One region of the Acidovorax sp. AC410 genome, then DNA from elsewhere that is predicted to be linked to it. Evidence: predicted binding sites of a transcription regulator. Region 1 holds the regulator's gene; the other holds the start of a gene.

Region 1 (4,022 bases):
GTGCCACTCCCCGTTACAGTTGAAAACTCATCAGTTCAACTCAATACCGGAGAGTTTCATGCTGTCACGTCGCCATTTCCTGGGTGCTGGGCTTGCCGCCCCCGCCTTTTACGCTGCGGGCTCGTTCGTGCCCGTGTGGGCGCAGAACGCGCCCAACTTCGGTACGCCCACCTTGCCCAACCCCGGCTTTCGGCGCATGAAGGTGGGCGATGCGGAGGTGGTGGCGCTGGTCGATGGCATCACGCGCCGCCCGCTGGGCGAGGAGTTCGTGAAGAACGCGCCGCTTGCCGAAGTGCGTGCGCTGCTCACCTCGCAGGGCCTGCCCATGGACTACATCGACGTGCCCTACACCCCCTTCCTGGTGCTGGCAGGCGGGCGCAAGATTTTGATCGACACGGGCCTGGGTGAGTTTGGCGGCCCCACCACCGGCAAGCTGCTCGACAGCCTGGCCGCTGCAGGCCTGAAGGCCGATGACATCGACACCGTGCTCATCAGCCACTACCACGGCGACCACATCAACGGCATTCGCAACAAGGCGGGCGCGCTGACCTTCCCCAAGGCCAAGGTGCTGGTGCCGGCCGCCGAGCATGCCTTCTGGATGGACGATGCCCGCATGGCGGCTGCCCCTGCGGGCATGAAGGGCGCCTTCGAGAACGTGCGCCGCACCTTTGCCACCATGCCGGCCGACACGCTGGTGCAGTTCGGGGCGGGCACCGAAGTGGCGCCGGGCATCCAGTCCGTGGCGGCCTACGGGCACACACCGGGCCACACGCTGTTCGAGCTCAAGTCCGCCGGCCAGAACTTCTTTTACGTGGCCGACCTGACCAATGTGCCGGCCCTCTTCGCACGCAACCCCGACTGGGCCGTGACCTTCGACATGGATGCCGAGGCCGCGCGCAAGGTGCGGCGCGAGGTGTTCCAACGCATCACCGCCAGCAATGCCATGCTGGGGGGCTTTCACTTCCCGTTCCCGGCATTCGGGCGCATGGCGGCATCGGGCAATGGCTATGCCTTCCAGCCCGCAGCCTGAAGCGGCCGTTGGCCGGCGCACCGTGCTGGGCGCCGGGCTGGCGTTGACCACGCTGCACGCCTGGGCCGCCCAGGACGCCGAGGCCGAGGCCCTGCTGCGCAAGGGCGGGGTGGTGGCCGCGTTCCGCCATGCGCTGGCACCTGGCACCTTCGATCCACCGGGGTTTCGCCTGGGCGATTGCGGCACGCAGCGCAACCTCAGCGAAGAAGGGCGCGAGCAGGCGCGGCGCACCGGGGCGTGGTTCAAGGAGCGCCAGCTGCAGCCGGCCAAGGTGCTTTCGAGCCCCTGGTGCCGCTGCATCGACAGTGCCACGCTGGCATTTGCCGCCCCCCAGGTGTGGCCCGCGCTGGGCTCGCCGCGCGGCGCGCCGGAGACCACCGGTGCCGGCCACCTGCGCGAGCTGCGCCAGGCGCTGGTGGCCGCCTCGGCCCGGCGCGGGAGTTTCGAGGCCTGGTTCACCCATATGTTCGTGCTGTCCGATCTGGCCAGCACCAACACCAGTTCGGGCGAGGCGCTGATCCTGCGCGCAGACCGCAGCGGCAAGACCGAGGTGCTGGCCCGCCTGCAGGTCCAGGTCTGAGGGGTTAGTTACACGTCTGCGAGTTGACGATGCGCTTCAAGGCATCGGTGTCGAGGATGCGCACATGGCGCTGCTTGACCTCGACGATGCCGTCCTCGGCGAACTTCGAGAAGGTGCGGCTCACGGTTTCGAGCTTGAGGCCCAGGTAGCTGCCGATTTCTTCGCGCGTCATGCGCAGCACCAGCTCGGACTGCGAGAACCCGCGCGCGTGCAGGCGCTGCACCAGGTTCAGCAGAAAGGCGGCCAGGCGCTCCTCGGCGCGCATGCTGCCCAGCAGCAGCATGACCCCGTGCTCGCGCACGATCTCGCGGCTCATGATCTTGTGCACATGGTGCTGCAGGGCCGTGACCTCGCGCGAGAGCTCCTCGATGCGGTCGAACGGCATCACGCAGACCTCGGCATCCTCCAGGGCCACGGCGTCGCAGGTGTGGTGGTCGTTGACGATGCCGTCCAGGCCGATGATCTCGCCCGCCATCTGAAAGCCCGTCACCTGGTCGCGCCCGTCCTCGGTGGCCACGCAGGTCTTGAAGAAGCCGGTGCGGATGGCGTACAGCGAGGTGAACATCTCGCCGTTGTGGAACAGCGTGCCCCCGCGCTTGATCTTGCGCCGCACGGCCACGATCTCGTCGATGCGCTCCAGCTGCTTCTCGTCCAGGCCCACGGGCATGCACAGCTCGCGCAGGTTGCAGTTGGAGCAGGCGACTTTGATGGCAAGCGGGTTCATGGGCGTGGACGCTGGTTGGATGCGCGGGCGGACCGTGTCCGGGGAGAGGAGCGTGGTGGTGGCTGACATGCATCAAATTGTCGCCACTCTGACTCCGTGAACACTTGATCTACATCAAGGTCGGTGGGCAACGGCTGCGGCAAAGTCCTTACCAAAGAAGGATTTCCCCCAAATGACCGCTGTGACGCCCGAACTTCTGAGCCGTTTCGATGTGCCTGGTCCCCGTTATACCTCTTACCCCACGGCGGACCGTTTTGTAGAAGCCTTTGGCGAAGACGAGTATGTGCTGGCACTGGCCCAGCGCAAGGCGGGCACGCCGGGCAAGGCGCTGCCGCTGTCGCTGTATGTACACATTCCGTTCTGCGAATCGCTGTGCTACTACTGCGCCTGCAACAAGATCATCACCAGGCACCACGACCGGGGCGACGTCTACCTGCGCTACCTGGCGCGCGAGGTGGCGCTGCACACGGCCCACTGCGGCACGGGCCAGATGGTGAGCCAGCTGCACCTGGGCGGGGGCACGCCCACCTTTCTGTCGGACGACAAGCTGCGCGAGCTGATGGCGGTGCTCAGGCGCAGCTTCACGTTTGCGCCGGGCGGCGAATACTCCATCGAGGTGGACCCGCGCACCGTGACCCCCGAGCGCCTGGCGGTGCTGGCCGAGCTCGGGTTCAACCGCCTGAGCTTTGGCGTGCAGGACTTCGATGCCGACGTGCAGAAGGCCGTGCACCGCGTGCAGCCGGCCGGGCAGGTGTTTGCGCTGGTGGAGGCGGCGCGCAGCCTGGGCTTCGAGTCGGTCAACGTGGACCTGATCTATGGCCTGCCGCGGCAGACGCCCGAATCCTTCGACCGCACGCTGGAGCAGGTCAAGCAGTTGCGGCCCGACCGCATTGCGCTGTATGCCTACGCGCACCTGCCCGAGCGCTTCAAGCCGCAGCGGCGCATCGTGCCGGCCGAGCTGCCGGCGGCGCCTTCCAAGGTGGCCATGCTCTCGCGCTCGCTGCAGCAATTCATGGACGCGGGCTATGTGTATGTGGGCATGGACCACTTCGCGCTGCCCACCGATGCGCTGGCCGTGGCCAAGCGCCAGGGGCGGCTGCACCGCAACTTCCAGGGCTACAGCACCCAGCCCGATTGCGACCTGATCGCCCTCGGGGTCTCGGCCATCGGCCGGGTGGGCGCCACCTACAGCCAGAACGCCAAGACCCTGGACGAGTACTACGACCTGCTGGACCAGGGCCGCCTGCCCGTGGTGCGCGGCCTGGCGCTGAACCGCGACGACCTGGTGCGCCGCGCCGTCATCATGGCGCTGATGTGCCAGGGGGAGCTGCTGTTCGAATCCATCGAGGCGGGCTGGCTGATCGACTTCCGGCGCACCTTTGCGGCCGAACTGGAGCAGCTCGAAGGCATGCAGGAGCAGGGCCTGGTCAGCGTGACCCAGGAGGGCATCACCGTTTCGGCCATGGGCTGGTTCTTCGTGCGCGGCATCGCCATGGTGTTCGACCGCTATTTGCAGGCCGACCGCAACCGGGCCCGCTTTTCAAGAATCATCTGACCATGCTGACCACCCTGGGCTGGACTGCGCTGCTGATGGGGCTGGCCGGCGGCCCGCACTGCCTGGCCATGTGCGCGGCGCCTTGCGGGGCGCTGGTGGGGCAGGGCGGGGAACAACCCGTTCGCTGGGCCGG
Region 2 (4,022 bases), 370 kb from region 1:
GCTGGCCGCCTTCAACCAGCGCTACCCGGACATCAACATCTCGGTGGGCACCGGCAACTCCGAGGACGTGCTGACCCGCCTGCTCGACTACTCGGCCGACGTGGGCGTGCTGGCGCAGGTGCTCAAGGACAAGCGCTTTGTCTCGGTGCCCTACAGCGAGCACCCCATCGTGATCTTCTGCAACGCCAACCACCGCTTTGCGCGCCGGCGCAGCATCCGCACCGCGGAGCTGCAGGGCGAGAAGCTGATCCTGCGCGAGCAGGGCTCCACCACGCGCAAGGCCATCGAATCAGCCCTCAAGGCCGCAGGCGTGCAACCCACGGTGGTGATGGAGGTGGCCAGCCGCGAGATCATCCGCGAGGCCGTGCTGCAGGGCCTGGGCGTGGCGGCGGTGTCCGAGGTCGAATACGTACCCGGCGCGGGCCTGCACGCGGTGCGCATCAGCGACGCGCAGATCAAGACCTATGCCCACGTGGTCTGCCTGGCCGAGCGCCGGGACATGCGCCTGATCCGGGCGTTCTTCGAGATCATCGGCCGCGACTCCTGAAACCAGGTTCTGAACAACAAAAAACCCGGTGGCCACCAAGGCAGCCACCGGGTTCTTGCATCGCTTCTCAGCGGGGCCGCCCTCCCGTGGGCCCGCCCCTCGCTCTCTCTTGTGAATCTAAATAAGATCGGAGAACAAAACTCAGCGCAGCGGTTCTGGCTAGGCGCTACACATCCGATTTCTTACAGGCAGTACGTTTAGTACGACAAGACGCGGCAACGACGCCAGAAGAGTTTTGTTAGCCGCTCTTATCGGTCGCGGCGCTCCATGCGGCGGTTCAGGTTCAGTGCGCCCAAGGTGCAAGCCACGCCCGACAGCAGGTACACCGTCACGGCCAGCAGGCCGAACTGGGCCGACAGGCCCAGGGCCACCAGGGGCGCAAACGCGGCGCCGATGATCCAGGCCAGGTCGGCCGACAGGGCCGCGCCCGTGTAGCGGTACTTGGGCGAGAAATTGGCCGTCACCGTGCCCGATGCCTGGCCGTACGACAGGCCCAGCAGCACAAAGCCCAGCAGCAGGAACATGGTGCTGCCCACCTCGCCGCTGTTCAGCAGCACCGGTGCCATGAAACTGAACACGCCGATCAACACCGCCATGCCGCCCAGCAGCTTGCGCCGGCCCAGGTGGTCCGACAGCCAGCCCGAGACCATGATGGCCCCGGCCGCCAGGAAGGCGCCGACGATCTGCACGCCCAGGATCTGGGTGACGGGCTGGTCCGAGTACAGCGTGATCCACGACAGCGGGAACACGGTGACCAGGTGGAAGAGCGCAAAGCTGGCCAGCGCCGCAAAGGCACCCAGCAGCACGTTGCCGCCCTCGTCGCGCATCACCTCGTGCACGGGCACGGGCTGCAGCTCACGGTCCTGCAGCAGCTCGGTGTACGACTGCCCCACCACCAGGCGCAGGCGGGCAAACAGGGCCACCACGTTCACGGCAAAGGCCACGAAGAACGGGTAGCGCCAACCCCAGGCCAGAAACTCCTGCACCGTGAGGTTGGCGTACAGGTAGGCAAACAGGCCGGCCGCAAGCACGAAGCCCACGGGCGCGCCCAGCTGGCCGATCATGGCGTACCAGCCGCGGCGGTGCTTGGGCACCGACATCGCAAGCAGCGACGGCAGGCCGTCCCACGAGCCGCCCAGCGCCAGCCCCTGGCCGATGCGCAAAATCAGCAGCGCCACGATGGCCGTGGTGCCCAGGTCCTTGTAGCCCGGCAAAAAGGCCATGCCCACCGTACACACGCCCAAGAGGAAGAGCGCGATGGTCAGCTTGGTGCCGCGCCCCCAGCGCCGCTGGATGGCCATGGAGATGGCGGTGCCGATGGGCCGCACGACGAAGGCCACGGCCAGCAGCGCAAAGGCGGCCAGCGTGCCATCCAGGCGCGACATGAAGGGGAACAGGAACGACGGGAACACCAGCACGCAGGCGATCCCGAAAACGAAGAAGTCGAAATACTCGGACGAGCGTCCGATGATCACGCCCACGGCGATTTCGCTGGGGGTGACGTCTTCATGGGTGTCCGCGCGGGAGAGGGATGCCTGGCCTTCTTCAAAGCCATTCGCTGGGTAGATAGCAGAGGCGGGACTGCTCATGAACAGGGTTCCTTGTTGTGTAACGGATACACCCACGTTTTACACCCAGCCGCCCGGCCCGACAAGGGCGGTTTCACCCACGTTCCTGCAGGACAAATGCCCATAGGCTGTCTGCGCAGGGATTTCGGTACTGGCAGTGTGTTCGCTGGTTGCCCCAAAAAGGGGCAAAAACTTGACCTTGGACAAAATGTCCAATGGACAAATTTGGCTGCTCTATTACATTGAGCGGCAAATTGTCATTCGCGTTTACCCCTAAACGCCTTTGTTGGGCCCATCACATGTTCAAACTTCCCCAACTTCGCGGGCCGGCATGGCTTGCGTTGGCGGCCACAGCCACCAGCCTCGCCGGTTGCAGCAAGGCCGTCGTCCTCAACCCCGCAGGCGACGTCGCCTCGCAGCAAGGCCACATGGTCGTGCAGGCCACCTTGCTGATGCTGATCATCATCGTCCCGGTGATCGCCCTCACGCTGTGGTTCGCCTGGAAGTACCGCCAGTCCAACACCGCCAACACCGAAGAGGACTACGACCCCGACTGGCACCACTCCACCACGCTGGAGCTGGTGATCTGGACCGTGCCCCTGCTGATCATCATCGCGCTGGGCGCGCTGACCTGGATCGGCACCCACAAGCTCGACCCCTACCGCCCGCTGGACCGCATCTCGGCCACCAAGCCGCTGGAGGCGCAGGCCACCCCCCTGGTGGTGCAGGTGGTCGCCATGGACTGGAAATGGCTGTTCTTCTACCCCGAGCAAGGCATTGCCACGGTGAACGAGCTGGCCGCCCCGGTGGACCGCCCCATTCTGTTCAAGCTCACCGCCACCTCCACGATGAACTCGTTCTACGTGGCCGACCTGGCCGGCATGATCTACGCCATGCCCGGCATGCAGACCGAGCTGAACGCCGTGATCAACAAGCCCGGCGTGTACCCCGGCATCGCCTCGCACTACAGCGGCGCGGGCTTCTCGGGCATGACCTTCAAGTTCCACGGTCTGAGCCAGGGCGACTTCGAGCAGTGGGTGGCCAAGGCCAAGACCGAAGGCAAGGCGCTGGACAAGACCACCTACCTGAACCTCGTCAAGCCCAGCGAGCGCGACCCCGTGCAGCGCTTTGCCAGCGTGGAAGACGGCCTGTACGACAAGGTGCTCAACCGCTGCGTCGAAGAAGGCAAGATGTGCATGCACCACATGATGACCATCGACGAGCGCGGTGGCGAGGCCTACATGAAGGCCATGGGCCTGAACCTGCCCCAGGACGTGTGCACCATCGACAACGCCGGCCAGATCGTGGCCGCCCTCGAAGCGCGCCACGCCACGGTCCACGACCGCACCCTTTCCCGCCAATGATCCGCGCCTAAGAGACTGACGACCATGTCCACCTCACCCGTTGTAACCGAACCGCATTGGGCCCTGGGCCGAATCACCTGGGACTCGATCCCCATGGCGCACGAGCCCATCGTGCTGATCACCTTCATCGGCGTCGTGCTCGGTGGCCTGGCCGTGCTGGCCGGCATCACCAAGTTCCGCCTGTGGGGCACCCTGTGGCGCGACTGGATCTGCAGCATCGACCACAAGAAGATCGGCATCATGTACATGATCCTGGGCGTGGTCATGCTGCTGCGCGGCTTTGCCGACGCGCTGATGATGCGCCTGCAGCAGGCCATGGCCTTTGGCGACAACATGGGCTACCTGCCGCCGCACCACTACGACCAGATCTTCACCGCCCACGGCGTGATCATGATCTTCTTCGTGGCCATGCCGCTGGTCACGGGCCTCATGAACTACCTCGTGCCGCTGCAGATCGGCGCGCGCGACGTGTCCTTCCCGTTCCTGAACAACTTCAGCTTTTGGATGACCACCGCCGGTGCCATCCTGGTGATGGTGTCGCTG

What was found. The regulator FNR, encoded in region 1, switches genes on or off when oxygen is low (the NO sensors DNR and NnrR bind a similar motif). The targets are predictions, from matches to a motif close to TTGATNNNNATCAA.
Region 2: a site for FNR is predicted at 2,309-2,322, ahead of cyoA (ubiquinol oxidase subunit II). Genes of this name have one in related genera too.

The regions. Positions count from the first base shown of each region.
Region 1 is NZ_CEEDCG010000001.1:4,286,872-4,290,893, forward strand. Features, by position in the region: gene AC0IZS_RS19905 (MBL fold metallo-hydrolase) at 59-1,030, shown strand; gene AC0IZS_RS19910 (histidine phosphatase family protein) at 1,002-1,610, shown strand; gene fnr (fumarate/nitrate reduction transcriptional regulator Fnr) at 1,615-2,334, opposite strand; gene hemN (oxygen-independent coproporphyrinogen III oxidase) at 2,507-3,889, shown strand; gene AC0IZS_RS19925 (sulfite exporter TauE/SafE family protein) at 3,892-4,022, shown strand, end outside.
Region 2 is NZ_CEEDCG010000001.1:3,915,456-3,919,477, reverse strand. Features, by position in the region: gene AC0IZS_RS18125 (LysR substrate-binding domain-containing protein) at 1-547, shown strand, start outside; gene AC0IZS_RS18120 (MFS transporter) at 796-2,136, opposite strand; gene cyoA (ubiquinol oxidase subunit II) at 2,415-3,479, shown strand; gene cyoB (cytochrome o ubiquinol oxidase subunit I) at 3,504-4,022, shown strand, end outside.